Regions from separate parts of the Pectobacterium artocarpous genome, predicted to be linked through region 2. Evidence: predicted binding sites of a transcription regulator. Region 2 holds the regulator's gene; each other region holds the start of a gene.
The links. Region 2 encodes CRP, which controls carbon source genes, mostly activating them, when cyclic AMP is high. Its sites were predicted from a motif close to ATGTGANNNNNNTCACAT; they were not measured.
Positions count from the first base shown of each region.

Region 1: a site for CRP is predicted at 8,069-8,086, ahead of aaeR (HTH-type transcriptional activator AaeR). Genes of this name have one in related genera too.
Region 3: a site for CRP is predicted at 5,720-5,737, ahead of yrbN (protein YrbN). Genes of this name have one in related genera too.

Region 1 is NZ_JBJXVK010000015.1:71,056-81,471, forward strand. It holds gene npr (PTS phosphocarrier protein NPr) at 1-29, shown strand, start outside; gene rnk (nucleoside diphosphate kinase regulator) at 201-611, shown strand; gene pmbA (metalloprotease PmbA) at 697-2,037, opposite strand; gene yjgA (ribosome biogenesis factor YjgA) at 2,288-2,839, shown strand; gene ACKQAD_RS11420 (NAD-dependent succinate-semialdehyde dehydrogenase) at 2,931-4,385, opposite strand; gene aaeB (p-hydroxybenzoic acid efflux pump subunit AaeB) at 4,525-6,513, opposite strand; gene aaeA (p-hydroxybenzoic acid efflux pump subunit AaeA) at 6,525-7,490, opposite strand; gene aaeX (p-hydroxybenzoic acid efflux pump operon protein AaeX) at 7,498-7,701, opposite strand; gene aaeR (HTH-type transcriptional activator AaeR) at 8,104-9,048, shown strand; gene tldD (metalloprotease TldD) at 9,079-10,416, opposite strand, start outside.
Region 2 is NZ_JBJXVK010000003.1:208,082-218,497, reverse strand. It holds gene ACKQAD_RS03075 (ABC transporter ATP-binding protein) at 1-615, shown strand, start outside; gene ACKQAD_RS03070 (LysE family translocator) at 677-1,279, opposite strand; gene ACKQAD_RS03065 (hydrolase) at 1,386-2,417, shown strand; gene ACKQAD_RS03060 (YheU family protein) at 2,414-2,650, shown strand; gene ACKQAD_RS03055 (phosphoribulokinase) at 2,776-3,645, shown strand; gene ACKQAD_RS03050 (OsmC family protein) at 3,686-4,093, opposite strand; gene crp (cAMP-activated global transcriptional regulator CRP) at 4,466-5,098, shown strand; gene argD (bifunctional acetylornithine/succinyldiaminopimelate transaminase) at 5,254-6,480, opposite strand; gene ACKQAD_RS03035 (aminodeoxychorismate synthase component II) at 6,600-7,175, opposite strand; gene ACKQAD_RS03030 (helicase RepA family protein) at 7,665-8,753, opposite strand; partial or broken gene ACKQAD_RS03025 (primase-helicase zinc-binding domain-containing protein) at 8,817-9,701, opposite strand; gene ACKQAD_RS03020 (ash family protein) at 9,694-10,230, opposite strand; gene ACKQAD_RS03015 (helix-turn-helix transcriptional regulator) at 10,227-10,416, opposite strand, start outside.
Region 3 is NZ_JBJXVK010000016.1:82,620-93,035, reverse strand. It holds gene ubiT (ubiquinone anaerobic biosynthesis accessory factor UbiT) at 1-235, opposite strand, end outside; gene ubiU (ubiquinone anaerobic biosynthesis protein UbiU) at 610-1,605, shown strand; gene ACKQAD_RS12060 (U32 family peptidase) at 1,617-2,495, shown strand; gene ACKQAD_RS12055 (luciferase-like monooxygenase) at 2,658-3,665, shown strand; gene ACKQAD_RS12050 (DEAD/DEAH family ATP-dependent RNA helicase) at 3,775-5,643, opposite strand; gene yrbN (protein YrbN) at 5,636-5,707, opposite strand; gene nlpI (lipoprotein NlpI) at 5,818-6,702, opposite strand; gene pnp (polyribonucleotide nucleotidyltransferase) at 6,843-8,963, opposite strand; gene rpsO (30S ribosomal protein S15) at 9,212-9,481, opposite strand; gene truB (tRNA pseudouridine(55) synthase TruB) at 9,604-10,416, opposite strand, start outside.

The sequences.
Region 1 (10,416 bases), on a different contig from region 2:
TGTTCGAAGCTGGGTTCGACGAAGACTAGCGATTTCCTTAGCAGGCTAGTTGCCAGCCTTCGTGACAAGGATCGCTTCACTTTCCTCCCCGAACCTCCTACTATCTATCTGCATAAATCATAATATTTTCTTATACCCCCGTTCCTTTGGGCGCGGGGGGTTATTTTTATACCATCTGAAAATACCAACTGGAGAGGAGTATGACGAAACCTAACCTGACAATCAGTGAATTGGATGCAGAACGTCTGGATATGTTATTGGAGCAGCCCGCCTTTGCGGACAGCGATATCGCACAGGCGTTGAATGATGAACTGGATCGGGCGGACATTCTGCCTTCGGCATCGATTCCCTCACATGTCGTCACCATGAATAGTCGGGTGCGTTTCCGCGATCTGAATACCAACGAAGAGCACATCCGCACGCTGGTTTATCCGGCCTCAGTGAAAGACAGTCAAGAACCGCTGTCGGTGATGGCTCCGCTGGGTGCGGCACTATTGGGAATGCATGTGGGAAATTCGATCACCTGGCAGTTGCCAAACGGTGAAGAAACACGAATTGAAGTACTCGAACTACTCTATCAGCCTGAAGCCGCAGGTGAGTACCACCGCTAAATTAGCGGGTACGATGCCCACTATTGGCATAGAGTAACAGCCGTCGGACACCGCCGACGGCGACGGTTACTCAGCGAAAGCCATCTTATTCCCCTGCGATCTTCATGTCAGGCAACAGCACGGAACCACACTGGATATTGCTCCGGGTTTCGATATCGTTCCCCACCGTCACAATATTACGCAGCATGTCCTTCAGGTTACCCGCGATCGTAATCTCGCTGACCGGATACTGAATTTCACCGTTTTCGACCCAGAAGCCGGATGCCCCACGGGAATAATCGCCCGTCACACCGCTCACCCCCTGTCCCATCAGTTCGGTCACCAGCAGGCCTTTGCCCATCTGTTTCAGCATGCCGTTAAAATCCAGGCCCTGTCCGGCAATCCGCCAGTTATGAATCCCCCCCGCGTGGCCGGTGCTTTTCATCCCCAGCTTGCGTGCGGAGTAGCTCGTCAGCAGCCAAGTTTGCAGCACGCCCGCTTTCACAATTTCACGCGCCTGCGTCCGTACGCCTTCGCTGTCGAACGGCGTAGACGCCAGCCCTTTAAGCAAGTGCGGCTGTTCCTCTATCGTCAACCACTCTGGCAGAATCTGCTGACCGAGTTTATCCAGCAGAAAGGTCGATTTACGATAAACGCTGCCACCGCTGATAGCGCCAACCAAATGACCAAACAGACCCGTCGCCACTTCCGCAGAAAACATCACTGGTGCCTGCATGGTTGGCAGCTTACGCGGTGACAGGCGGGATAACGTGCGGCGGGCGCACTCTTCGCCCACCCACTCCGGGCTGCGCAAATCATCCAGCGCACGGCCAACGGTATAAGCATAATCCCTCTCCATATCGCTATTCACTTCGGCAATCACACAGCTGGACATGGAATGACGGCTGGAACAATAGCTTTTCAACAGGCCATGGCTATTGCCGAACACCTTCACGCCATAGTGGCTGTTAAAGCTGCCGCCTTCGGTGTTGGTAATGCGCTTGTCAGCCTGTAACGCCGCCTGTTCTGCGCGAGCCGCTAATTCAATGCCGCGATCCGCATCCAACTCGGTCGGATGGAATAGATCCAGATCCGGCGCGTCAAACGCCAGAAGATCGCGATCCGCCGGGCCAGCAAAAGGATCGACAGAAGTATAACGAGCAATATCCAGTGCGGCCTGTACGGTACGGGCTATCGCATCCGGGCTAAGATCGGTAGACGATGCGCTGCCTTTACGCTGTTGGTGATAAACCGTAATACCCAACGCGCCATCGCTATTGAATTCAACATTTTCAACCTCACCATAACGGGTGCTGACACTAATGCCCGTCGTTTTTGACACCGCGACTTCTGCCGCATCCGAGGCGGCACGCGCCAGTTCCAGCGCCTGAGCAACTGCGAGTTCCAGCGCTTTACGCTGCTCTGCAACCTGAGTAGTTATCGTCATTGTTCTGCCATAATGAGTGGAAGAAAGCTCACCATCATCCCACGATTAGCAAGATAGGAGTCATGCTCAAAAACGAGCATAATATGGTGTAGCATAATGCTTTCTAGTCTAACAGGATCTACGGACAATTTCGCACAAAGCCCAAACCTGTTAGTATCAGCCTCTTTTTTCTGGTGGGCACGCTGTTCACCATCCCGGAGCCGCTCTCGTCGCGTTACGAATTGCTCCTGGACACTTTTAGGAGCCAACCATGAAACAAAAACCCGAAGACTGGCTGAATGACGTCCCGGATAATCAGGAAGACGACGAAGATGATGAAATTATCTGGGTCAGCAAAAGCGAAATAAAACGCGATGCCGAAGCCCTGAAAGATCTCGGCGCGGAACTGGTCGATCTGGGTAAAAATGCCCTGGAGAAGATCCCACTGGACGACGATCTGCGTGCAGCGGTGGAACTGGCGCAGCGGATCAAGAAAGAAGGCCGTCGCCGTCAGCTACAGCTGATTGGTAAAATGCTGCGCGCCCGCGATCCAGAGCCGATCCAAACCGCACTGGATAAGCTGAACAACCGTCATAATCAGCAGGTGGCATTGTTCCACAAACTGGAACAACTGCGCGATCGTCTGATTGCCGAGGGTGACGATGTGGTTCCCGATGTTCTGGCGCTGTATCCCCATGCAGACCGTCAGCAGTTGCGTTCTCTGGTGCGCAATGCGCAGAAAGAGAAAGCGGCGAACAAACCGCCGAAATCCGCCCGCCAGATCTTCCAATATCTGCGCGAACTGGCAGAAACCACAGACTAATGGCAAGTGCGGGATGAGGAGTCGCCCTCATTCATCCCGCACATTACTGGCTTCGGACGCTGATTACTTCAGCTCGCACGATTCATTCACATTACAATCCGCCCAGATGCCAGGTTTTCACTTCCAGAAACTCGTCCAGACCCAGAACCGAGCCCTCGCGACCTAATCCCGACTCTTTCACACCACCAAACGGTGCCAATTCGGTTGAAACCGCGCATTCGTTAATACCAATCATGCCGCTCTCCAACGCTTCTGCCACACGGAACACACGCTGTAAATTCTGGCTGTAGAAGTAAGCCGCCAGACCAAACGGCGTATTATTGGCGCGCTCAATCACCTCTTCTTCCGTTTTGAAACGGAAACACGGGGCGACCGGACCAAAGGTTTCTTCCTGCGCCAGCAGCATCGCTTCGTTGGCATCAACAATCACCGTCGGCTCAAAGAAGCTATGGCCCAACTTGTGCCGTTTGCCACCGACAAGCGTTTTGCCGCCTTTTTCCACCGCGTCATTAACGTGCTTTTCCACTTTCTCGACAGCGGCATCATCAATTAGCGGACCCAGCACAACGCCGTCATCCATACCGTTGCCGACCTTCAGTTTTTTCACTTCTTCCGCGAGCAGAGAGACAAATTCATCGTAAACGCCGTCCTGAATATAAAACCGGTTGGCACTGACACAAACCTGACCCGCGTTACGGAAACGGTTAGCCATCGCGCCTTTCACTGCGGCCTGAATATCCGCATCGTCAAACACAATGTAAGGCGCGTTCCCGCCCAGTTCCATCGACACTTTCTTCATCGTGTCCGCGGCGTTGCGCACCAGCGTTTTCCCTACCGCCGTTGAGCCGGTGAAGGAAATTTTGCGCACTTTATCGCTTGCCATGACGGTATCGCTGATCGCTTGCGTATCACCCGCCACGCCGTTAAGTACACCATCCGGCACACCCGCCTGCTGTGCCAACGCCAATAACGCAAACGCCGACAGCGGCGTGTTGTTCGCAGGTTTAATGACGCCAGTACACCCTGCGGCCAGCGCCGGCCCCAGCTTACGCGTCAGCATCGCCAGCGGAAAATTCCACGGTGTAATGGCAACAACGACCCCAACGGGTTCACGCGTGGCATAGATCTTCGATCCAGGCTTAGCAGGCGGAATAACTTCACCATTAGCCCGTTTTCCCTGCTCAGCAAACCACTGAATGAAATTCGCCGCGTAGACGACTTCACCTTCAGCTTCCTGTACTGGTTTACCCTGTTCAGCGGTCATCAACTCCGCCAGATAGCGCTTATTCTCCAGAATCAGCTCGTACCAGCGATACAGAATGTCAGAACGTTCCTTCGCGGTTTTACGCTTCCAGGCAGGAAAGGCGGCATAGGCAGCGTCAATCGCCGCCTGCGTCTCTTTCTTTCCTGCTTTCGCCACACGGGCAATAGGCTTACCCGTCGCTGGGTTCACCACCTCAAAGGTGGTTCCGCCCTGCTGCCATTTTCCCGCAACAAAGTAGCCCGTTTTAAACAGTTCATGATCCTGCAAATGGTATCCTGACATCGTTTTACCTCCTGAAAAGAGTCATATCCCATGACGTTATAAGGGAAGCTATAGATAATTCAGTATAGAAGTGATGGACGTGGCCTGCGGCACTCTCGGATTAATCGTTAGTGTTGCCGCTCTGCCCGTCCACTGAGAACTAATTGCTCAGCGCATGCTGATAATCACGTAAGATCCCGGTCAATCGTCCCACTGGCGCGGTCACACTCGGGGGAAGCTGCTGTTCCGTCAGCATCTGCTGATAGCGTTCAAGCTCGTCTAGCAGTTGCGTGAAATAGCGACTGCGCGTGCTATCACGTCGAGCCAAAATCACCTGCTCTGCCGTTGCACGAATCTGACGATGAAAGGCAGACAGCGCGGCGTTTTGCGGAATATCCAGCGTTCTCAGGCGCTGGTGCATGATGATCAGCCATAGTGCGAGACGATACTTGGCAATATCGTCAGGGAAGCGGTTCAGCAGCAGGAACAGCTGTTGGTACAGCGCAGGCAGATGGTTTTCCTTGCGCCGCGCCGTGTTAGTCGTCAGCGCCGAGACTGCACCATATACAAAGCGGTTCAGCAGGGTTCTCCCCGTATGCGCCTTAGTGTTATCCCGGATCAGCAGGATCACCATCAGCGCCAGAAAACAGCCGATGATCTGGCCGATCGCGCTGTCCAGAAACTGGCTGATGTGGAACGTCATCGGGTTATCCAGCACCAATATATTGATCGTACTGGCTAATGCCCCCAGCGAACCAAGCCGGCGTTTTTGTACTTCAATCCCGAGTAAAAATGCCATGGCACCCAGACTCAGGCACAGCAGCAGCATACTTTGCTGTGTTGAGGGCATAATAAACATGAACATCAGCGCACCCAGCGGCAGCGCGTAGATCGTCCCGAAAAGAAAATCCTTCGTCACCATCAGCGGATTCGGCAAACGTATGGCAAGCGATGTCACCACCGCAATCATCACCATGCACACGCTGCCAGAAGTCCAGCCAGTGCTCAACCAGAATAGGCAACCCAGCGCGGTCGCCACGCCAGTACGTAACCCATTGATCATCGCATGATGGGTTTCGGCTGATGGCGCTTTAATTTCCACATCGCTGTTTAGCACATCGGCTTCCATCGTCGTGATACGCCCGTTCGTATGCACGCCTTTCGCTAACAGCAAATAGCGCGTCGCCGCCCCCAACCAGCTAACCAGCGTAGGCGGCACATTACGGCTGTCAGCCACAATCAGATGGCGTAATGCTTTCACACGGCAATGCACATCGCGAAACGACTCAACGGGCTGATCCAACACCAGTTTCAGGCTGCTTTTTACGGGAGTCGGGGCATCCTGCAACATCAGGTAGGTTTCACATGCCTGTGTAATCATCGTGAGGGATTGCGTATGCAGCGACGTTAAGCGGCGGTTACTGTTCTGCCAGCGCGAGGATTCCAGCATCAGGCTGTTGTGCATGTCGTTTAGCGCGGTCGTTTTACGCACCAGCGCGTGCCATGCTGCATCGATGGCTTCTTTCTCCGCGCTGTTCATGCTGAGTTGCAGTAACCGATATTGATCCACCAGCAGTTCGCTCATACTGCGGTCAACGTCCTGCTTGATCGAGCGTGGCGAGAACAGTAAATCAGCCAGAATGGCACAGAAAATCCCCAGCACAATCTCGCTACAGCGTTCCACGGCAAACTGCGGCGTCAGCAGCGGCGTTCCCTGCGTCGACACAATAATAATCAGCGTGGTGTAACCCGCCAGCCCGAACATATAAGCATTTTCGACTTTAACCAGTGAGGAAACCCAAGTGCAGAGGCCCGCCCAAATACAGCACAGCATCAACATCACAACAGGTGCACGAACGGTGGCAATAATGATAATCAGTGCACCGATACAGCCGATAAAGGTGCCAATAATACGCAAAATACCACGATGGCGAATTGCGCCGGAAAACGGCTCACCGCCTGCGGCGAAGGCTGGACCGGCAGCGACAATCGCCGCCGTCAGCACCGACCAGCGCGGGGTTTCCAACTGGAGGTGGAACCCTAGAAACAGGGACAGCACAATCGCAAAGCTCAGTTTGAAAGCAAAGCGCAAGCGCGCAAACTCTGGTGTCGTAAAGAACACGGCTCCTGTCAACGACGAGGTTTTCATCATCGCCTCACTTAACCAAACTCACGCAGGTGATAAAGGAGACGGATGAGCGGCGACGGCTTTTTGTCATTATTAACCTGTTCGCCGGTGATCACTACGGTTGCCGTGGTGCCAGCCGGATAGAGGTCGCCCAGTTGGCGATCGAGACGAATTTTTACCGGCACACGCTGCGCCAGACGCACCCACTCCAGATTGGAATCCACATTCGCCAGGCCTTTATTGTTTGCGCTACTGCTGCTGTTATTCACGCCCGCTGCCACGCTATCGACCGTGCCATAAAATATCTTTTCACTGCCCAGTGGGGTGATTTCCACACGGTAGCCGCGGCGAACCCCTTCAAGTTTGGTCTCTTCCATGTACGCCAGCAGATAAAATGAATCTTTCTTCACCAGCGCCACCACCGTATTACCGCGCTCGATGAACTCGCCGCTCTGCACATGCAGGTTGGTCACCCAGCCGTCAGCAGGGGCACGCACTACGGTACGATCCAACTCCAGTTGCGCCAGTGACAACACTGCCTGTGCTTTCGCAAGCTGGTGCGTCGCCGTTTCCAGGGCATTACTGGACTGATCGATATTTTCCTGCGACATCGCACTGACGCCCAGGCGCGCACGACGCTCTGATTCCCGGCGTTTTTCCGTCACCAGCGCCTGATAATAGGCGACATCGGCTTCCGCCAGCGCCACGGCCTGATGGTAGCGCGGCTGGTCGATGACAAACAGCACATCACCTTTGTTCACCCGTTGATTGTCCGTGACGCGAACATCGCTCAACAACCCACTGACATCCGGTGCGATTGCAACAACATCCGCCGTAAATTTGGCATCGCGCGTCCAGGGTGATTCGGTATAAAACGCCCAGACACGGAAAATGGCGACAATCGCACACAGCACAATCACCAGCGTAATGACCACGCGGCTCAGTTTTTTGATCAGCACGGCCTGCTGTCTAAACAAGGTTAAAAAGAACGCTTTCACAGACGCCTCACAGACCGTAACGGAAGAGTAAATAGAACAAACAGCAGAACAACGCGCTGTTAAACAGCGCCGGATGCCAGACGAAGTCATAGATACCCGTCGGTTGCAGCAGGCGGTTCACGACAAAAAACAGGGTCAATGACACCAGCAAGACAAAAAATACGGGGGGAAATGACAGCCCGAACAGCACCATAACTGGGAGTGAACTCATCCTCTTTTCCTTTTTTCTGTTAGATAGCGGTAGCGCGAAGGTTCGCTACCGGATGGTAAATGATGTCGTCTGATGCTGACATTCAGCATAGACAAAAGCGCCTCATCTCGCAGGCTGGAAACCAACAAATGAGATAGCGTTAAACGGATGAATAACGATGGGAAATCAGCGCACGATCTACATTGGGTAAATAAACACAATCATTGGGTAGCGCTAAGCGATGAACAATCATGAACGACCGCAAGGGCGATGTCTGTTCGCTTTCACCTTCAGGCAACGCTGCCGCTTGGACGATGGCGGATAATGTTCCACTCAGCACCACCGGATAGGCTATATTATGGATGCTTATTATCACCTTATCTACATAGTGTGATCTAAATCACTTTTAAGTCAGAGTGAATAATGGAAAGACTAAAGAGTATGTCGGTGTTTGCCCGCGTGGTGGAATTTGGTTCATTTACCGCCGCCGCTCGCCAGTTGCAGATGAGCGTATCCGCCGTCAGCCAGACCGTCACTAAGCTTGAAGATGAACTACAGATTAAGCTGCTGAACCGCAGCACACGCAGCATTGGGCTGACGGAAGCGGGGAAAATTTACTATCACGGCTGTCGCCGCATGCTGCATGAGGCTCATGAGGTTCATGAGCAGCTTTACGCCTTCAACAATACGCCAATCGGCACACTGCGCATCGGCAGTTCTTCCACAATGGCGCAAAATGTCTTGTCCACCATGACTGCCGAGATGCTGAAGGAATATCCCGGCTTGTCCGTCAATCTGGTTACGGGGATTCCCGCTCCCGACCTGATTGCCGACGGGCTGGATATCGTTATCCGCGTCGGCGCATTACAGGATTCCAGCCTGTTCTCGAAACGCTTAGGCTCGATGCCCATGGTCGTCTGTGCTGCAAAAAGTTATCTGGCACAACACGGTACGCCAGATAAACCGGCAGATATGGTGAATTTTTCCTGGCTGGAATACAGCGTGCGGCTCGACAGCGAATTTGAGCTGATCGCCCCGGAAGGCATTTCAACCCGCGTCACACCACAGGGGCGCTTTGTCACTAACGATCCGCAAACGCTGGTACGTTGGCTCAAGGCTGGCGCGGGTATCGCGTACGTTCCGCTCATGTGGGTCGTGGACGAAATCCATCGTGGCGAAATCGAAATCCTGTTTAACCGCTATCACTCTGACCCGCGTCCGGTCTACGCGCTCTACACCCGCAAAGACAATCTGCCGCTGAAAGTACAGGTCTGCATTAACTACATGACGGAATACTTCAAAAACGTCGCCCTGACATATCAAGGCTATCGGCAAAAGCATAACAAGGAAGAAAAACCGCGCTCATAAGGCGCGGTTTTAAAGGGAAGTCAGAGCAAATTACGCGGTACCACCAACGGTCAGGCTTTCCAGCTTCAGCGTAGGCTGACCAACGCCGACTGGCAAGCTTTGCCCTTCTTTGCCACACACGCCGACGCCTTTATCCAGCGCCAGATCGTTACCGACCATGGAGATCTGCTGCATCGCTTCAATGCCGGAACCAATTAGCGTTGCACCTTTGACTGGCGTGGTGATTTGACCTTTTTCGATCAGGTATGCTTCAGATGTCGAGAAAACGAACTTGCCAGAGGTGATATCAACCTGACCACCGCCAAAGTTTGGCGCATACAGGCCATATTCCACGCTGGAGATAATCTCTTCCGGCGTGGATTTCCCGGCCAGCATGTAGGTGTTCGTCATACGTGGCATCGGTAAATGCGCATAAGATTCACGGCGACCATTGCCCGTTGGCGCAACACCCCTCAGACGCGCGTTCATCTTGTCCTGCATATAGCCTTTCAGAATACCGTTTTCAATCAGGATGTTATACTGCCCCGGAACGCCCTCATCGTCCATAGAGAGGGAGCCACGGCGTCCGCTCAATGTGCCATCATCCACCACTGTGCACAGCTCTGATGCGACGAGTTTCCCCATCTGTCCGCTGAACACTGACGTACCACGACGGTTAAAGTCGCCTTCCAGACCGTGGCCTACCGCTTCATGCAGCAGGACCCCCGGCCAGCCTGCACCCAGTACCACAGGCATCGGTCCTGCGGGTGCAGACACCGCTGACAGGTTAACCAACGCCATACGCACCGCTTCTTTTGCCCAAGCGTCAACGCGCGCTTCACCGTCAGTCACTTCCCAGAAATAGTCATAGCCGCCACGCAGGCCGCCGCCGCTGGAGCCGCGTTCACGTTTGCCCTCGGCTTCGACCAGCACGCTGATCGACAAACGGACTAACGGGCGCACATCCGCCGCCAGCGTGCCGTCCGTCGCCGCCACCAGCACCAGCTCATACACGCCAGTCAGGCTGGCAGACACTTCCTGCACCCGCGCATCCGCGGCACGCGCGACCGTGTCGGCACGCTGCAACAGCGCAATTTTATCCTCACGCGTCAGGCTATCCAGCGGGTTCAACGTTGGATACAGCGCAGGATGCGATACCGCTCCCAACGTGTGCGCCGTGCCCGTACCCTGTTCCCGTACAATGCTGCGTGCTGCCTGCGCACTCTGGTGCAATGCGTTCAGCGTGATCTGATCGGCATAAGCAAACCCGGTCTTTTCACCGTCAATCGCACGGATACCCACGCCCTGATCGATATTGTAAGAACCGTCTTTAATAATGCGATCTTCCAGTACCCAGGACTCATGATAGCTGGACTGGAAATAAAGGTC
Region 2 (10,416 bases):
GGCGAAAAAGCCCGTCTGGTGCTGGCGCTTATCGTCTGGCAGCGTCCGAATCTCCTACTGCTCGATGAACCGACTAACCACCTCGATCTGGATATGCGTCAGGCATTGACCGAGGCGTTAATCGATTTTGAAGGCGCGTTGGTTGTCGTTTCGCACGATCGCCACCTGATCCGTTCGACCACGGACGATCTCTATCTGGTACACGATCAGAAAGTAGAACCATTCGACGGTGATTTGGAAGATTATCAACAGTGGCTGGTCGGCCTACAACGTCAGGAAAATGCGGCGGCTGAAACGCCAAAAGAGAATGCCGCCAACAGCGCGCAGGGCAGAAAAGATCAGAAACGCCGTGAAGCCGAGTTGAGAACGCAAACTCAGCCGCTGCGAAAACAGATCGCTAAGTTTGAACAGCAGATGGAAAAGCTGGGAGAGACGCTGGCGGCGCTTGAAACCCGACTGGCGGACAGCGCAATCTACGACATCAGCCGCAAAGCGGAACTCACCGACTGCCTGCAACAACAAACCAAAGTCAAAATCGAGCTGGAAGAAACGGAGCTATCCTGGCTGGACGCGCAGGAACAGCTAGAGCAGATGATGCAGAGCGATTCGCTTTAAGATTTGTGTCCTGAAAGACATAGCGAGCGGAAAGCCGCTCGCTATACTCGTGAATGAAGCATTAATGCCAAATCAGCAGCACGCAGGCGGCAGTCAGCAGCCCCATTGACACATTAAAGATAATCCACGCTTTCTTACTGCGCAGCAGTCGGCCAATCATCGTGCCAAACCCAAGCCAGATGACACCGGACACTAGATTGACCAGCACAATCCCGATGCTTATCGCGATAACGGAATGGTTATAGCCTTCCCCCGCAAGACTAAAGCTGGCAACGGCGCCCAGCGCCATGAGCCACGCTTTCGGGTTCAGGAATTGTAGTAACCACCCTTGATAAAGCCGAATCGGCTTCGGTGGGGCTACGGACGTTTCCAGCCGTTCGTAAGCCGCCGTGGCGATTTTCCACGCCAGCCAGAGTAAATAGGCGCTGCCGAGCACTTTCAGGATAACGTGCAGCGCGGGATAAATCAGAATCAACCCGCCGACGCCGAATGCCACCAGCAGCAAAATGCTTTGCATGCCCAGCATGATGCCAATCATCAGCCACAGCGAGCGTACAAAGCCAAAATTCGCGCCCGAAGTAGTCAACAGCATATTATTCGGGCCCGGCGTGATGGCCGCGACCCACAAAAATCCTAACATCGACAGAAATAAACTCAGTTCCATTATTTATGGGCGCTCCTGACCCAAATATCGTACCCACTGGCAGCATTGAAGCTAACAGTGTGATATTGATCGTACAAGAGCCGACAATAAGATTTCCATATCCTTTATGTATGACCATTTTCATCCGCTGAGCGGTGCCCATAACCCGCATCTGCAAACGCTACTCCCGCGTCTGATTCGCCGTCGCGTACAGTTTTCACCCGTCTGGCAATCGCTCGAATTACCCGACGGCGATTTCGTCGATCTGGCGTGGAGTGAAACGCCCGAGCAGGCGCGGCACAAACCGCGCATCGTGCTGTTTCACGGGTTGGAAGGCAACTTTCATAGCCCCTATGCCCACGGCCTGCTGCATGCCTGTAAACAGCATGGCTGGCTCGCCGTCATCATGCATTTTCGCGGATGCAGCGGTAAGCCCAACAGGATGAAGCGTATTTATCACTCCGCTGAAACCAGCGATGCCAGCTATTTTCTGCACTGGATGCAAGAGACACTGGGCGTGGTGCCTACCGCTGCCATCGGCGTGTCTCTCGGCGGCAACATGCTGGCTTACCTGCTCGCCCAGCAAGGCGAAGCTTGCTCCCTATCCGCTGCCGTCATTGTTTCTGCACCATTAATGCTCGAACCCTGTAGCCGTCGGATGGAACAAGGCTTCTCCCGCGTCTACCAGCACTACCTGCTGCGACTGCTGAAGCAAAACGCCGGCCGCAAGCTGGCAGCCTACCCGGATACGCTGCCAATTCAGTTGCCGCAGTTGAAGCGAATTCGCCAGTTGCGAGAGTTTGATGACGTTATTACATCACGTATCCACGGCTTCCGCGATGCCGCCGATTACTATCGACGCTGTAGCGCCCTGCCGCTGCTGCCTCAGATACGTAAACCGCTGCTCATCATCCATGCGAAGGACGATCCTTTCATGACGTCAGAGGTGATTCCCGACCAGTCGCAGTTACCGTCAAATATTGAATATCAGCTAACAGAACACGGCGGGCATGTCGGCTTCGTCTGTGGAACGTTGCTGAAACCGGAAATGTGGCTGGAACAGCGCATTCCCAACTGGCTTAGCCCGTTTTTGGACCACGCCACCGATTCTTCAGGAACCTTTCACTCAGGAACTTTTTATTCAGGAGGAATCGCGTGATTATTCCCTGGCAACAGCTCGATCCAGAAACGCTGGATAACATCATCGAATCTTTCGTCCTGCGGGAAGGTACCGATTATGGCGAACAGGAGCGCTCATTGGCGCAGAAAGTGGAAGATATCCGCCTCCAGCTCAAATCTGGCCAGGTCGTTTTGGTGTGGTCCGAACTACATGAAACCCTCAATATTATGCCGCGCAGCCAGCTCAATGCAGGAGGCCATGCCCCTTATTGAGTATGCCGAAAGGCGTGAAAGAATGCGCCAAACATGCTAACAATGATAAAAACTTACGTCATTTTTGAGGATGCGCGCAGGCTCTCAGCCGATGCGTGTATCGCGATCACGGAGTTACGCGCCTTATGTCACATCAGCATCCGATTATTGCGGTTACCGGCTCTAGCGGGGCAGGAACAACGACAACCAGTCTGGCTTTCCGTAAGATTTTCCAGCAACTTAATCTGCGCGCCGCCCAGTTGGAAGGGGACAGTTTTCACCGCTATACCCGCCCGGAAATGGATATGGCCATTCGCAAAGCACGTGATTTAGGCCGCCATATCAGCTATTTCGGCCCGGAAGCGAATGACTTCAGCCTGCTGGAACAGTCGTTTATCGAATATGGTCTGCACGGTCGTGGCCAAACGCGTAAATATCTTCATACCTACGATGAAGCCATTCCGTACAATCAAGTTCCCGGAACCTTCACGCCGTGGGAGCGGATGCCGGAACCCACCGATATCCTGTTTTATGAAGGGCTACACGGTGGCGTGGTTACCGAACAAAACGACGTAGCACAGCATGTCGATTTGCTCGTCGGCGTGGTGCCGATCGTCAATCTGGAATGGATCCAAAAGCTGATACGCGACGTCAATGAGCGCGGTCACTCGCGTGAAGCGGTAATGGATTCCGTCGTGCGATCCATGGAAGACTACATCACCTATATTACGCCGCAGTTCTCTCGCACACACATCAACTTCCAGCGCGTGCCCACCGTGGACACCTCCAATCCGTTCGCCGCCAAGTCGATTCCGTCGCTGGACGAGAGCTTTGTCGTTATTCATTTTCAGGGCCTGGATAATATTGATTACCCCTATCTGCTCGCCATGTTGCAGGGATCATTTATCTCCCACATCAATACGTTGGTCGTTCCCGGCGGGAAAATGGGGCTAGCGATGGAACTCATCATGGCACCGCTGGTGCAGCGGTTAATGGAAGGGAAAACCATCGAATAAGCGAAACTGGGCGCGGCAATGTCGTGCCCAGAGAAAGAGATTAAGCCAGCACCCGAATTTCGTGACTATGCGTCACCTCAACGGCCTTGCCCAGCATCAGTGCCACAGAGCAGTATTTTTCCGCCGACAGGGCTACAGCGCGTTCAACGATTTTGTCGGTCAGCCCTTTTCCCGTCACGATAAAATGCAGATTGATATGGGTAAATAAACGCGGCGCTTCAGACCGGCGCGCTGACGTCAGTTTCACCTCACAATCCGCTACATCGTTGCGGCCTTTTTGCAGAATCGAAACCACATCAATCGCGCTGCATCCCCCCACAGACATCAACACCATTTCCATCGGGCTGGGCGCTTTATCGCCGGAATTGCCGTCCATCAACACCTGATGTCCTGACGCGGATTCGCCCAAAAACGTTAAGCCTTCAACCCATTTTACCCGTGCCTGCATGGTGCCTCTCCACTAAAAATTTTTTGAAAATTTATACCGTTACTGTACAAAAATCAGCGTTAATCAGAGCTTTGTCATGCTGAAGCGAGACAACACAAGACACATCCTTAAAGCTGTGTTAAAACGAAAATAGAATAGACCTTTTCTGGACAAACCCAGAAACGAAGAAGATGATGACGTAGCCAGATATACCCAGCCACGTTTACGGTGCGGCAAGGCAGCACCGGAAAATCAAGGGTCAGTGGTTCCAGTATATTCCCTGACGTCATTCTGCCTAGACTGAATTTTGTTTTTTTAGCAGTTAAACACGCCGTACAGGGAACTCTGACCCCTGTAATTTGCGCAGTGAATTACAACAGAGGATGATAGCGAATGGTTCTCGGCAAACCGCAAACAGACCCAACTCTCGAATGGTTCCTTTCCCATTGTCATATCCACAAGTATCCATCGAAGAGCACGCTTATTCACCAAGGTGAAAAAGCAGAAACGCTTTACTACATCGTGAAAGGCTCTGTCGCAGTGCTAATCAAAGATGAAGAAGGCAAGGAAATGATTCTTTCCTACCTCAATCAGGGCGATTTTATTGGTGAGCTCGGCCTGTTTGAAGAAGGTCAGGAACGCAGCGCTTGGGTGCGGGCAAAAACCGCCTGTGAAGTGGCTGAAATTTCCTATAAAAAATTCCGCCAGCTAATCCAGGTTAACCCAGATATCCTCATGCGTCTGTCTGCACAAATGGCAAGCAGACTCCAGGTTACCTCAGAGAAAGTCGGCAACCTCGCCTTCCTTGATGTAACTGGCCGTATTGCCCAAACCCTACTCAACCTGGCTAAACAACCTGATGCCATGACGCATCCAGATGGTATGCAAATAAAAATTACCCGTCAGGAAATTGGGCAAATCGTTGGCTGCTCGCGTGAAACCGTGGGCCGCATTCTGAAAATGTTAGAAGACCAGAACCTGATCTCTGCGCACGGTAAGACAATTGTCGTTTACGGCACTCGCTAAATCCCTGTTGCTCTACCCTACCAACAAAAAAGCGTGAAGCCTCGGCCTCACGCTTTTTTATGGTGTGCCATCCCTGCTCCCCCTTACAGACCGTCGCAAGCGGCGTGGAAAAACGTTCCCTACGTTTTTTATCGCTGCTCTTTTAAGAACATCACTCAGTTTGCTGCGTTAACAACCTGTGCGACGGCTTTGGCGAACTTCTCCATCCCCTGCACAATGTCGTCTTCATCAATGATCAAAGACGGCACAAAGCGGATGACGTTCGGACCCGCCATCAACACCATCAGGCCCTGAGCCGTTGCAGCAGCCAGAAACTCGCCCGCACGGCCATGCCACTGCGATTTCAGTTCTGCCCCCAACAGCAGCCCCATACCGCGCACCTGTTCAAATACACCGTACTGTTGGTTGATTTTTTCCAGCTCACTGACAAAGCGAGCGTGCCGATCCGCCACGCCTGACAGCACTTCTGGCGTATTGATGATATCCAGCGCAGCTTCCGCCACCGCACAGGCCAGCGGGTTACCGCCATAGGTGGTTCCATGTACCCCGACCGTCATCACAGAGGCAATTTCTTCCGTCGTCAGCATCGCACTAATCGGGAAGCCGCCACCCAGCGCTTTAGCGGTGGTGAGAATATCCGGCGTAATGCCGTAGTGCATGTAGCTGAATAGTTTGCCAGTGCGCCCCATTCCGCTCTGCACTTCATCAAACACCAGCAGCGCCTTATGCTGATCGCACAGATCGCGAACACCTTGTAAAAATTCAGGTGTCGCAGGCGTAATACCGCCCTCACCCTGAATCGGCTCCAGCACGACGGCACTGGTGTGATCGTCCATCACCGCTTTGACCGCAGCCAGATCGTTGAAAGGAACATGGACAATATCCGCAGGCTTAGGCCCGAAACCATCGGCATATTTAGGCTGTCCGCCAACTGAAACGGTAAACAGCGTGCGGCCATGGAACGCATTATAGAAAGCGATGATCTTGGTTTTATAAGGACTATGGCGTTTAACCGCATAGTGGCGCGCCAGTTTGAAAGCGGCTTCGTTAGCCTCAGCACCAGAATTAACAAAGAACACGCGGTCGGCAAAAGTGGCATCAATCAATTTGCTGGCGAGGCGTAGCGCAGGTTCGTTGGTGAAAATATTGCTGGTGTGCCACAGCTTTTCACCCTGTTGCTGCAATGCGTTCACCAGCGCAGGATGACAGTGACCCAGTGCCGTAACCGCAATGCCGCCGGAGAAATCGATATACTCACGGCCATCTTGATCCCAGACGCGGCTCCCTTTACCTTTCACTGGTACAAACTTCGCGGGTGCATAAACCGGCAAAATCACTTTATCGTGAGTATCCCGTGTCACTGCTTTCTGCTCTGCTGCCATTTGCTGCCTCACTCTGCTGTCCATTATGTCGAAATGAAAATATAGTCAATAAATATGCATAAAAAATCAATTACAGGCAATATTAAATCGGCTACTGTAGAGAATAACTTTCTATCTCGCTAAATTTTAAGGAAATTATCCAAAAGTTGATGCCCTTGCTGGCTGAGAATGCTTTCTGGATGAAACTGCACACCTTCCAGCGGAAGCGAGCGATGGCGGATTCCCATAATCTCGTCATGCTTACCTTCATGTTCGCTCCAGGCCGTGACCTCAAAGCAATCGGGTAGCGAGGAAGCATCAATGATGAGTGAATGATAACGGGTAACCGTCAAAGGCTGAGCCAGTCCCGTGAAAATCCCCGTATCATTGTGCGCAATCGCAGAAGTTTTCCCGTGCATAACCTGTCTTGCACGCACCACATGCGCGCCGAACGCCTGCCCCATCGCCTGATGGCCAAGGCACACGCCCAGAATCGGTAATTTATCGGCAAAGTGACGGATAGCAGCCAATGAAATGCCCGCCTCATCCGGCGTACAAGGGCCCGGTGAAATGACCAATCGCTCAGGCGCAAGCTGTTCAATCTCACGCAGTGTGAGTTCATCATTACGCTTCACCAAGACCTGTGCGCCAAGCTCACAAAAGTATTGGTAAAGGTTGTAGGTAAAGGAGTCGTAGTTATCGATGATTAGCAGCATATTTTACTTAACTTATTGATAAATAATAAACATATCATTTAATCTTTCTTTCCATACCCGCACAAATACCCGCAATTTTTTTCGATACATGCTTATGGGATAAAGCGGTTAAAGCCATTGTACCTGTCTCCGGCATGAAAGGGATGACAAGAAATTGACGTTCACAAAACGCTAAGGATATCGATGCCCCTACGGCAGGACACATTACACCGCGCCAGCCCCTTTTTTGGGAGGGGCTGGCGCTCATCTTTCTTATGTGGGTGATTTTTCCATGACTCACTCGATCGGGAACAGAAAGCCATCCCCCACCTTCCCCCCACTTACTCAGGGATCACGGCTTCCCCCACCTGATTTTCATGGCTAGATTAAAAATTATTATTTATTAGTGAGTTAAATCATTCCCCCACTTCGCGCCTATATATGCGTGGGAAGTGGGGGAAAATGCCGGATAGAAAGACTTCTTATCCGTTCGCCCCCACTTTCCCCCGTTTAATCCCCCACCTTATTCCGTTGTGATAACGGCGTGATCCGTTCCCCCTCAAAGGCGATCAGGCCATCCTTTTCCAGCTTGTCCAGCCAGCGGCTAAACTTCTTGTTTACATCAAAGCCCATTGCCCGCATATCGTCTCGTACTAATGAGCGGGTGCATCCTTCACCGTTAGCTGTGCGTGAGCGAATAGCCTGCCACAGTGCAAAATGATTTTCCGTCAGCCGTGGGATACCGGCTAAGTCGGGATCGCTGGCAGCCTCATCCTCTCTGACTTCACGGCCTTCATCGTTCAGCACCAGTGAGGTGATCTGGTCGCCATCATCGTCCACGTACAGATCGACGGCATTCAGATCATAGGCGCGACGCGGCGGCTCTTCCGCATCCTTCATCTTGGTGCAACTGAGGATCAACGCGCCGCCTTCACCTTCACGCCTGACGTTAAATTCCACGTCCAGCGCGGCACGGAAGGCGCTGGAGCCGCGTGCTCCTTTGTCCTGATCTTTACCGGAATGATGGATAATCAGCACCGTGGCCTGTGTCGCTGCTTTAATCGCGTCGCATCCCTGAATGAATGCGCCCATATCTTTAGCCGCGTTCTCATCCGAACCGCCAAAACAGCGGGCAAGCGTATCCAGAATAATCAGACGAACCGGCATACCGGAGGCGACTTTCACATCGCGGGCGGCACGTATCACCTGCTGTACGCTCTCCGGACTGGCCGGAAAAATTGGGCAATCGACACGATACAGCGCATCAATCGGGCTACCGCCGTTAAGCGTCTGCTCCCATGCCCGGATACGGCGGGGAACGCCAATCCCACCTTCACCAACAACATAAATCACTGCGCCCTGTGTCACCGGCTTGCCTGCCCACGGTTTGCCGGTGGCAATATGGCATCCCCACGATACCGCCAGAAACGACTTATACGAACCGCTGGCACCGTAAGCGCTGGCGACGGATGAACTCGGCAGATAGCCTTTAATCAGGTAGTCCTGCCGCGTATCAAAGCCGTCAGAGCCTTTGCGCAGGGGTAAGGCGGTGTTGAAGGCTGGTGTAGCGGAATCAGTACGGACTAGAGGCGTATACATCGTGTCGGGCTGATAGCGTTGTTTGTTGAACGCGGATTTGGTGGCTTCAAGCCCATATTGCTGACGGTAATCATCCCAGTCACAGAGCGTTGTGGTGGGCGGTAACGACACCCAGCCGTCCACCGCGAGCGCGGCTTTTTCAGCCTGTTCCTTACCGATATTGGTTGAGCCGTCTGCATGCAGGTCATGGTCGCCCGCCAGAATAATAGTGGCATCGGGATACCATCCACGCAGCGCTTGGGCGACGTTTATCAGGTTATTGGCCGACACCGCCGCGACCACCGCTGCCGTGGTGATCTGGCTGATGGTCAGGCCGGTGGCGTACCCTTCAGTGATCACGATGGTGTCCGGCTCTTTCGGGTAATGCACGGCGATGAAAGCGCCTTTCAATTGTGAACCGGGCAGCAGGCGTTTTTCTCCGTTGTCGTTGATCAACTGTGCGCCGATCAGTTCACCGGAAACGCGATGCAGCTTCAGCAGCAAGCTTCCCTCATCAAACAGCACGCCGCCGATGCGCATTTTTTGCTGTGCGGTCAGACGGGCATGGATGATAGAGAACCCTTTTGCTTTCAGGTAGGCGCTCTCACCGTTCCTTGAATGGGTCAGCATCTGCTTGATTTTATCGGCCAACACCGGGCGCTCAGCGGCTTTTTCCCTGGCTGGCGGAGTTGAGGCAGGGAGTGTCAGCGCGGCCACCTGTTTTGCGGCATCTGACAGGTCACAGTTTTTCACCCGTGCGACCAGATCAAGGCCATCACCATGACCACATTGATTGCAAAACCATGTCCCACGTCCTTCCTTGTCGTCAAAGCGGAAGCGATCTTTGCCGCCGCAGGCAGGACAAGCGCCGTGTTTACCACCGGAAGGCACTGGAATAGCCAGCGTGGACAGAATGGCAGGCCAGCGGTGGCGCGACTGTGCGGTAATATCTGAAACGAATTTACTCATCGTCAGTTACCTCCGCTTGCAGCGCGTCATTCAACTGGTTCAGACGCTCCCACAGGATAAAGATCAGCAGCTCTTTCGCGAGCGCGTTGTCCAGTTCAATGATGGCGTAGGCCAGCGCCCGACAGTGATCGACGAGTTCTTCTAACGTCAGGGGAGTGGGGTCATACATGATGTACCCCCGCAGAAAAAAAGAAAGATTGCGGGTAGAGAAAGGGAAGGATCGTAGCCATAAGGCAGCCTCCAGACTGTAGCTTCTTAGACAGCTACCACCAGAGACGCCAACCTCAAGGGTGGTAGCCCGTACGGGGTTGGCGTTACCGGACAGTCTGGCTACCGGCGCTCCTTGCGGAGCCCCCGCACGAGCCACCATTGCAGGTACGGCTCGATGCGTGCCTGAACAGCAATGCGCATAACACGCATATTCAGGCACCAGACATTTGTTCGGAACGCCAATTCCGGCTGCGGATTTTGCCGCAGCATCAGCAGTATATCGTAAATTGCCCGCCAGAAAAAAATAACAATGCATCATGGTTTAGCCTCCCCGCGCTGGCTAATACGTGCCGCGATCCAGTCATTCACCTCACTTTCCACCCACGCTACCGAGCGAGCGCCGATTTTGACCGTCTGAGGGAAGTCCCCCTGCTTCATCAGCAGGTAAATCCATGACTTCCTGAGGCCGGTTTTTTTCATCACACCCGATAAGCGAATCAACGTG
Region 3 (10,416 bases), on a different contig from region 2:
CCAGACGGCCGTCACGCAGCGTCATAAACCACTGCAAGCCAACGTCACGCACTTCAATCTTCAGCCAGCGGCTTTCGAGAAATGCCAGATCGCCCTCTTCCAGCGCCTGACGGAACTGCCAGCCCAACATCTGTTCCAAAACCTGACGCTGTAGCGCAAAGGGAGTGAACTTGAGTGGCTTACCTAATAAGCTCGGTCCCTGACGCACAATCTGCGCTCGTAGTTTTTCCAACACTGGCGTACTCCTATTAAAGCAGTCTGACTGTTCAGATAATCTGCAAGCATTTTGCCACATCCACCGCGAGCGGAAGAGGTCTATGTCAATAATTTAGTCGGTTATCCGATTATGCCCAACAGATTTTGTCCTGGCGCGACGATTAGCACCATAAACTGCCTTAAATCAAAGTCCTTGCCGGGTGGGTTAATTAAGATTCCCAATCGTTAACAACATTCATCGACTGATAAAAATCGTCGAGGCGATGTGCGATATCGCCTGCGACGGTTCGCGGACGTGACAGGCAAAGCCCGTCATCGATGCGATGGTCAGTCTGAACATCATTGATCACACCGAGCAGTGACTGCCTCGAAGGGATTAATGAAGGATTGTGTATGGAACTACTTTGCCCCGCCGGTAACCTGCCGGCACTGAAAGCGGCTATCGATAATGGCGCAGACGCGGTCTATATCGGCCTGAAAGACGACACCAATGCTCGTCATTTTGCCGGGCTGAATTTTACCGATAAAAAACTACAGGAAGCGCGTGAATACGTACATCGTCACCGGCGTAAACTGCATATCGCCATCAATACGTTTGCTCACCCGGACGGCTATCAGCGCTGGCAGCGCGCCGTGGATATGGCGGCACAAATCGGAGCCGACGTGCTGATCCTCGCCGATCTCGCGATGCTGGAATATGCCGCCGAACGCTATCCTCACATCGAACGCCACGTGTCGGTACAGGCGTCGGCGACAAACACCGAAGCGATCCGTTTCTATCATCGTCATTTTGATGTCTCACGCATCGTGCTGCCGCGCGTGCTGTCTATCCATCAGGTGAAGCAAATCGCCCGCACCAGCCCGGTACCGCTCGAAGTGTTCGCTTTCGGTAGCCTGTGCATCATGGCGGAAGGCCGCTGCTACCTTTCTTCCTATCTTACCGGTGAATCACCCAATACCGTTGGCGCTTGTTCGCCTGCGCGCTTTGTCCGTTGGCAGCAGACGGAAAACGGCATGGAGTCACGCCTGAACAATATTTTGATCGACCGCTATCAGGACGATGAAAACGCAGGTTACCCCACGCTATGTAAAGGCCGTTATTTAGTTGATGGGCAGCGCTATCACGCGCTGGAAGAGCCAACCAGCCTGAACACACTGGAACTTCTGCCTGAATTGATGGCTGCCAATATTGCCTCCGTGAAGATTGAGGGGCGCCAGCGTAGTCCGGCCTATGTCAGCCAGATCACACAGGTGTGGCGACAGGCTATCGATCACTGCTGCGCCAATCCTGAAGCATTTGTGCCAACGCAGGCGTGGATGGATGCGTTAGGTGCGGTGTCAGAAGGCACGCAGACCACGCTTGGCGCTTATCACCGTAAATGGCAGTAGCGAGAGAACACATGAAATATGCATTAGGGAATATCCTCTACTATTGGCCGAAAGAAGATGTCGAGGCGTTTTATCAGGCCGCAATGAACAGCAGCGCCGATATCGTTTATCTCGGCGAAACCGTGTGCAGCAAACGCCGTTTGATGAAGGTGGCGGACTGGTTCAACGTCGCCCGCGAGGTCGCCAACAGCGGCAAGCAGGTGGTGATCTCTACATTAGCGCTGTTACAAGCGCCATCTGAACTCACGGAGCTAAAACGTTATGTAGAGAACGGTGAGTTTTTGCTGGAAGCCAACGATCTGGGCGCGGTCAACATCGCCGCTGAACGCCATCTGCCGTTTGTCGCCGGGCACGCGCTCAATTGCTATAACGCTTATGCCCTGCGAGTCCTGCACAAACAAGGCATGGTGCGCTGGTGCATGCCGGTTGAACTTTCCCGTGACTGGCTGCAAAACCTGTTGAATCAGTGTGACGAGCTTGGCTTTCGCCATCAGTTTGAAGTGGAAGTGCTCAGCTACGGCCATTTGCCGCTAGCCTATTCCGCCCGCTGCTTCACCGCGCGTTCAGAAGATCGGCCAAAAGACGAATGTGAAACCTGCTGCCTTAACTACCCGCAGGGCAGAAAAATGCTGTCGCAGGAAAACCAGCAAGTCTTTGTCCTGAATGGCATCCAGACGCAAAGCGGCTATTGCTATAACCTCGGCAACGAACTGACATCGATGCGGGATCTGGTCGATATTGTCCGGCTGTCCCCGAACAATATCGGCACGCTGGCGATGCTGGACAAATTCCGCGCCAACGAACAAGGTACGGCACCATTAACGCTGGAAAATCAGGCAGATTGCAACGGCTACTGGCGCCGCGTCGCCGGCCTTGAGCTTGTCCCCTAACCCACATCCTATCCGGGCGGCCAGCCGCCCTTTTCTCAAACGCACCTTTGAACTACGTATAAGCGCCAGATTGCCTCATACTGCTCTGACTTTCACCATTGACTGACAGCGTTAGCACCCATCGAATGGGTGGAGTCAGTGAACAACAAAGTGAGCCATATTATGTCCACACCTTCGCAATCCACTGTGTTTTCCGTCCTCGATCTTGCGCCTATTCCGCAAGGTGCGACAGCACGCGATGCATTCCATCGCTCGCTGGAACTGGCGCAACATACAGAAAAATGGGGCTATCACCGCTATTGGCTGGCGGAACACCACAGCATGACCGGTATCGCTAGCGCAGCAACATCCGTGCTGCTCGGCTACCTTGCCTCGGGAACGGAGCGCATTCGTCTCGGCTCTGGCGGCGTGATGCTGCCAAACCACTCACCGCTCGTCATCGCCGAGCAGTTCGGTACGCTGGAGTCGTTGTATCCCGGCCGTATCGATTTGGGATTAGGCCGCGCGCCCGGCACCGACCAGCGCACCATGATGGCGCTGCGCCGTCACCTTAATGCCGATATTGAAGATTTTCCACGCGATGTGCAGGAACTGCAACGCTATTTCGCCGATGCACAGCCGGGCCAGCCAGTACAAGCCGTTCCGGGACAAGGTTTACACGTTCCGATTTGGCTATTGGGATCGAGCCTGTACAGCGCACAACTAGCCGCGAGACTGGGACTGCCTTTTGCCTTCGCTGCCCATTTCGCGCCCGATATGTTGCTGGAAGCGTTCCGGCTCTATCGCGAACATTTTATCCCTTCAGCCACTCATGCTAAACCTTACGCGATGGTGTGCGTCAATGTGGTTGCGGCAGAGAGCGATCGGGATGCACGTTTCCTCTTTACCTCAATGCAGCAGCAGTTCATCAACCTGCGTCGTGGCACACCGGGCCCGCTGCCCACTCCGGTAGAAAATATCGATACCGTTGGCTCACCTGCCGAGCAGTTTGGTGCGGATCAAGCATTACGGTTGTCGATCGTTGGCGATCGCGCCAAGGTACGTCATGGATTACAGAGTCTTTTGCGAGAAACACAGGCGGATGAAGTGATGATCAATGGCCAAATATTTGACCATCAGGCACGCCTGCTATCGTTTGAGATCGCGATGGATGTGCGGCACACGCTGTAACACTACTTGGTGGATTTGCTTTAGCCAAAAAAAACGACCCTGAACGGGTCGTTTTGCATTGAAGCTGATGTTGTTACAACAGCTTGTATGAAACAAGCTGAAGTGAAGCTTACGCGTCAGCAGGACGACGACGTGGAGCGCGTGAAGCACCGTCACGGTTATCACGGTTGAAAGAACGCTCGCGACGCTCACCACCGTTACCGCGTTCACCACCGAAAGAGCGACGTGGAGCCGCACCATCACGACGTTCGCCACCAGGACGGCCACCGCCACGACGTTCATGCGGCTGAGCATCACCCAGCAGTTGCATGTTCATCGGTTTGTTCAGAATACGCGTGCGGGTAAAGTGCGATAACAGATCACCCGGCATACCTTTCGGCAATTCAATCGTCGAGTGAGACGCGAACAGCTTGATGTTACCAATGTAGCGGCTGCTGATATCACCTTCGTTGGCAATAGCACCAACAATGTGGCGAACTTCAACACCGTCATCACGACCCACTTCGATACGATACAGTTCCATCTCGCCTGCATCACGACGTTCACGACGCTGCGGACGGTCACCGTCGCGGCTGTCACGAGAATCGCGCGGATCGCGACGACGCTCGCCACGTGAATCATCACGGTCACGGAATTCGCGACGAGGACGGAAAACGGGATCCGGTGGCAGAATCAGAGGACGTTCGCCCTGTGCCATTTTCAGCAGCGCAGCAGCCAGCGTTTCGATATCCAGCTCTTCCTGCGGTTGCAGCTTCGTCAGCAGCGCGCGGTACATATCCAGATCGCTGCTTTCCAGCTGTTGCTGTACTTTAGCGGCAAACTTGGCCAGACGGCGTTGACCCAGCAATTCTGCATTCGGCAATTCCACTTCAGGAATAGTCAGCTTCATTGTGCGCTCAACGTTGCGCAGCAGGCGACGCTCACGGTTTTCAACAAACAGCAGAGCACGGCCGGCACGACCCGCACGACCAGTACGGCCAATACGGTGAACGTAAGACTCGGCATCCATCGGGATATCGTAGTTAACAACCAGGCTAATACGCTCAACGTCCAGACCACGCGCCGCAACGTCGGTCGCGATCAGGATATCAAGACGGCCATCTTTCAGACGCTCCAGCGTTTGCTCACGCAGCGCCTGGTTCATATCACCATTCAGCGCAGCGCTGTTGTAACCGCTACGCTCCAGGGCTTCAGCCACTTCCAGCGTCGCATTCTTGGTACGAACGAAAATAATCGCCGCATCAAAATCTTCAGCTTCCAGGAAGCGTACCAGCGCTTCATTTTTACGCATACCGTGCACCGTCCAGTAGCTCTGGCTGATGTCTGGACGCGTGGTAATGCTGGATTGAATGCGCACTTCCTGTGGATCTTTCATGAAACGGCGCGTAATGCGGCGGATCGCTTCAGGCATGGTCGCAGAGAACAGTGCAGTCTGATGCTCAGCAGGGATCTGAGCCATGATGTTCTCAACATCTTCGATGAAGCCCATACGCAGCATTTCATCGGCTTCGTCCAGCACCAGACCACTCAGGTTGGACAGATCCAGCGTACCGCGTTTCAGGTGATCCAGCAGACGACCCGGCGTACCCACGACAATCTGTGCACCCTGACGCAGCGCACGCAGTTGCACGTCATAGCGTTGACCGCCGTACAGTGCGACGACGTTCACGCCGTGCATATGTTTGGAGAAATCATTGCAGGCCTCTGCCACCTGCACCGCCAGCTCACGGGTCGGTGCCAGCACCAGAATTTGTGGTGCTTTAAGTTCAGGTTTCAGGTTGTTCAGTAATGGCAGAGAGAACGCTGCAGTTTTACCGCTACCGGTCTGTGCCATACCCAGCACATCGCGACCGTTCAGCAGGTGAGGAATACATTCCGCCTGAATCGGAGACGGTTTTTCATAGCCCAAATCAGTCAGGGCGTTAAGGATAGAGGTGTTCAGCCCCAAATCGGCAAAAGAAGTTACTAAATCAGTCATGTACACGTGCCTCATTACACATGGCGGCCAGTCTACATAACTCGTCGTGAAAATTTTCAGTCATTTTCATTGAAAAGTGTGAACCGGCTCAAATTGGATTAAAAAGCGAACAAAAAAGCCCTCACCCGTGAAGGTGATAACCGAAGTTTTTCAGGCTGATTACGTGTTCGTCAGCTATTGCTGGTCCGATCCTGATAGGTCGTCTTGCTCTTGGCCTAATAGCGCCAATTCCAACAATGCATAGCGGTGCTCAACAAAGTTATGGACGTTGTTGGCAACCGTCAGCTTGAACAGCGCCAAGGCGGTGTTCTTGTCCCCCAGACTTAGGTAGTGCTTACCTAAATAGAAGTCAGTTTCACTGAGATGCTCAGCGAGCGAAGTGTTATCCGTAGCTTCTTCCTGTAAACGCTGCATCAGTGTTTTTTCACTGATACTACCCAGGTAGAATTCGACAATATTCCATCCCCAAGGCCCTTTCTTGGTGTCGTCATAGCGTTTCTTTAACGCAATTTTGGCCGTCTCTGGATTGATTTCTCGCTCCACAAGATACAGCCACAACGAACGGAAAGGATCATTCGGATCGTCTCGATAAAACGCCAGCAGATCATCCTGCGCTAACAGGTAGCGACCACCGTAATACAAAGCGATGCCCCGGTTTAAACGCGCATAATTGTAAGTTGGATCAAGCTCTAGTACAGAATCAAACGCTTCATAGGCAGCATCAAAATTGCCTGCCTGCGTTAAATAGATACCCAAATAGTTAAAAACTTCTGGAATATCAGGGCGGATCGTCAACGCTTGTGAAAAATCATTCCGCGCCAATGCCCGTAACCCGAGACTATCATACAGCACTCCGCGCTCATATAATAGCTGTGCTCGTTCATCATCGGTTAATGCCCGGCTTGCAAGGATTTGCTCCATACGTGCCAGAATCACTTCCTGCTGCAAAGTAGGCTGTAACGGAATCGCCAATACTGCGTCTTTACGCCAATCCGTGTTGCTGCATCCTGCCAGCATGAGTGCTGTTGCAACATAACACCAGCGCAAGAAAGGCTTCATTTCCCACTCCCGAAGACAAACATTGGATGAACATCCTGTCCCGGACCGCTCGACGCAAGGACATCCATACCCTTACGACACACGCGGCACCTTGCCATAATAATCAGGCAAGGTGCCATAAGACCGTTTTCTAACAGTCGTTATTCCTCAGAAGACGGGGCTGCCGCTTCCTGAGTTGGCGCATTGGCTTCTTTGATGCTTAAGCGCACACGGCCCTGACGATCAACTTCCAGAACCTTAACCGGTACTTCCTGACCCATTTGCAGGTAGTCAGTCACTTTCTCTACGCGCTTGTCGGCGATCTGAGAAATATGTACCAGGCCTTCTTTGCCGCCGCCAATAGCGACGAAAGCACCAAAATCAACGATGCGGGTAACTTTACCCTGATACACGCGGCCGACTTCGATTTCGGCAGTGATCTCTTCAATACGACGAATCGCGTGTTTCGCTTTTTCGCCGTCGGTTGAAGCGATCTTCACTGTACCATCGTCTTCGATTTCAATAGTCGTGCCTGTTTCTTCCGTCAGCGCACGAATCACTGAACCACCTTTACCGATCACGTCTTTAATCTTATCGGTGCTGATCTTGATGGTGTGAATACGCGGTGCGAATTCAGAGATATCGCCACGCGGCGTACTGATCGCCTGCTCCATCACGCCCAGAATGTGCAAACGCGCCCCTTTGGCCTGATTCAACGCAACCTGCATGATCTCACGGGTAATCCCTTCGATCTTGATATCCATCTGCAGTGCGGTGATACCTTCACGGCTACCGGCAACTTTGAAATCCATATCGCCCAGGTGGTCTTCGTCACCCAGAATGTCGGACAGTACAACAAAGTTATCGCCTTCTTTCACCAGACCCATCGCGATACCCGCAACGGCTGATTTGATCGGCACCCCCGCATCCATCAGTGCCAGAGAAGCACCGCAGACAGACGCCATGGAGGAAGAACCGTTAGATTCCGTGATTTCAGACACCACACGTACGGTGTACGGGAATTCGCTCGCCTTCGGCATAACGGCCAACACACCGCGCTTAGCCAGACGACCATGACCAATTTCACGACGTTTCGGCGAACCGACCATACCGGTTTCACCCACGGAGTACGGAGGGAAGTTGTAGTGCAGCAGGAAGCGATCAGTACGCTCCCCCGTCAGCTCGTCGATGGTCTGCGCATCACGCTCAGTACCCAGCGTAGCCGTTACCAACGCCTGCGTTTCACCACGGGTGAACAGTGCAGAACCATGGGTACGCGGCAGTACGCCAGTACGCACATCCAGACCACGAATCATGTCTTTTTCACGGCCATCGATACGCGGTTCGCCAGCCAACACGCGGCTACGCACAACGTTTTTCTCGACGTTGCCCAGAATTTCCTGGATCTCGCCCGCGTTCAGCGTGTCATCTTCTGCCAGCAGAGCGGCCTCAACGTCAGCTTTGATGACGTCAACTTGTGCATAACGTTCTTGTTTTTCAGTGATGCGGTAAGCGTCACCCAAACGCGCTTCAGACAGAGCCTGTACGCGCTGCTCTAAAGACACATTCACTTCTGGCGCATGCCAATCCCACTTCGGTTTGCCCGCTTCGGCAACCAGAGCGTTGATGTTTTCAATCACAACCTGTTGTTGATCGTGACCAAATACCACTGCGCCCAGCATCTGATCTTCACTCAGCAGATCGGCTTCGGATTCCACCATCAGAACCGCGCCTTCTGTACCTGCAACAACCAGATCCAGACGGCTTTCTTTCAGCTCATCCGTCGTTGGGTTCAGGACATACTGGTCGTTCAGGTAACCAACGCGCGCCGCACCGATAGGGCCGCTGAACGGAATACCAGACAGGCTCAGCGCCGCAGAGGCACCAATCATAGCAACGATGTCAGGGTTAACCTGTGGGTTAACGGAAACGACGGTCGCAATCACCTGAACTTCATTCAGGAAACCTTCTGGGAACAGAGGGCGAATCGGGCGGTCGATCAGACGGGAAATCAGCGTTTCGCCTTCGCTTGGACGGCCTTCACGGCGGAAAAAACCACCAGGGAAACGTCCAGCAGCGTAGGTACGCTCCTGATAGTTAACCGTTAATGGGAAGAAACTTTGGCCGGGTTTAGCGTTTTTAGCGCCGACAACGGTAACGAATACCGCGGTATCATCCATGCTTACCATCACAGCGGCAGTAGCCTGGCGTGCCATCATACCGGTTTCTAACGTAACGGTATGCTGACCATATTGAAACTTACGAACGATCGGATTCAGCAAAATAATATCCTTAGCTGGGGCGCGCTACACGTATTCAAGATAAACGCGCCAGTGAACTCCCGACCTTACACTACATCCTCACGACTAATGACAACCCTTATCTTGCTCATGCAGATAAAGCCTCTCATTAGCCGCGCGAACCTCTGTAATGAAAGATCATATTAACAACAATACACTACTCTGTTTTGCTAACGCTTCCTAGAAGAAAGGGGCCAAAAGAGGCCCCTTCCCACTGAAACTCAGAAAACTTAGCGACGCAGACCCAGACGCTCGATCAGGCTGGTGTAACGTGCTACATCTTTACGCTTCAGGTAGTCCAGCAGCTTACGACGCTGAGAAACCATACGCAGCAGACCACGACGGCTGTGGTGATCTTTTTTGTGCTCAGAAAAGTGGCCTTGCAGATGGTTGATCTGCGCAGTCAGCAAAGCAACCTGAACTTCAGTAGAACCACTATCGTTAGTGCCACGACCAAAGTCTGCTACGATTTTAGCTTTAGCTTCAACACTTAGAGACATTGTAATACTCCAAACATTATAGATAAAAAAACAGGCGCCGATCTCTAATTCAGCCACCCAATAGTCAAGCCGCGCTATTCTACCCTCAGCGTTCTGCGATAGCAAGGCAGCAACAGGCGGGTTTACACCGGAAACTCAACAACCAGACGCCGTGGCGCAACGCGGCCATCACCGTCGATTTCCCCCATACCGATAAACTTGTGCGCGTCGCCTTCGGTGATTCTCACCATGCCGTTCAGCGGCGCATTCGCGGCCTGAACAGGCTGTCCCAGCTTCAAATAACCAGCGACAACGGGGGTCAAATTCACTTCAGGAAAATCAATGACGGGGCTTTCCATCGGCATGAGCAGCGGATCGAGACACAGTGAAGGCGAGAGTTCTTGCGTCTGAGCCTGCTCGACCAATGCCGCTAACTGCTCCAGCGTCACCATTCTTTCGATAGGATATGTGGCAACCTGCAAACGCCGCAGGTAAATCACATGCGCGCCACAGCCCAGCTTTTCGCCCAAATCGTCAATAATGGTGCGGATGTACGTCCCTTTCGAACAGTGGATCTCCAGTTCCAACTCATCGCCTTCCCAGCGAATGAACTGCAGTTCGTACACGGTGATTTCACGCGCCTCGCGCGGAACCGTCAGCCCCTGGCGAGCATACTCATACAGCTTACGCCCCTGATACTTCAGCGCAGAGTACATAGATGGCACTTGCTGCGTGGTACCGCGAAAGCCTTCCAGCGCCTGCACCAGCTCCGTTGCAGAAAAACCAATCGCACGTTCTTCAATCACGTTACCGTCGGCATCGGAGGTGTCGGTTCGTTGCCCAAGGCGAGCAATAACGCGGTAGCGTTTATCTGAATCCAGCAGGTATTGGGAAAATTTCGTCGCTTCCCCAAGGCAAATCGGCAACATACCGGTGGCTAATGGATCCAATGCCCC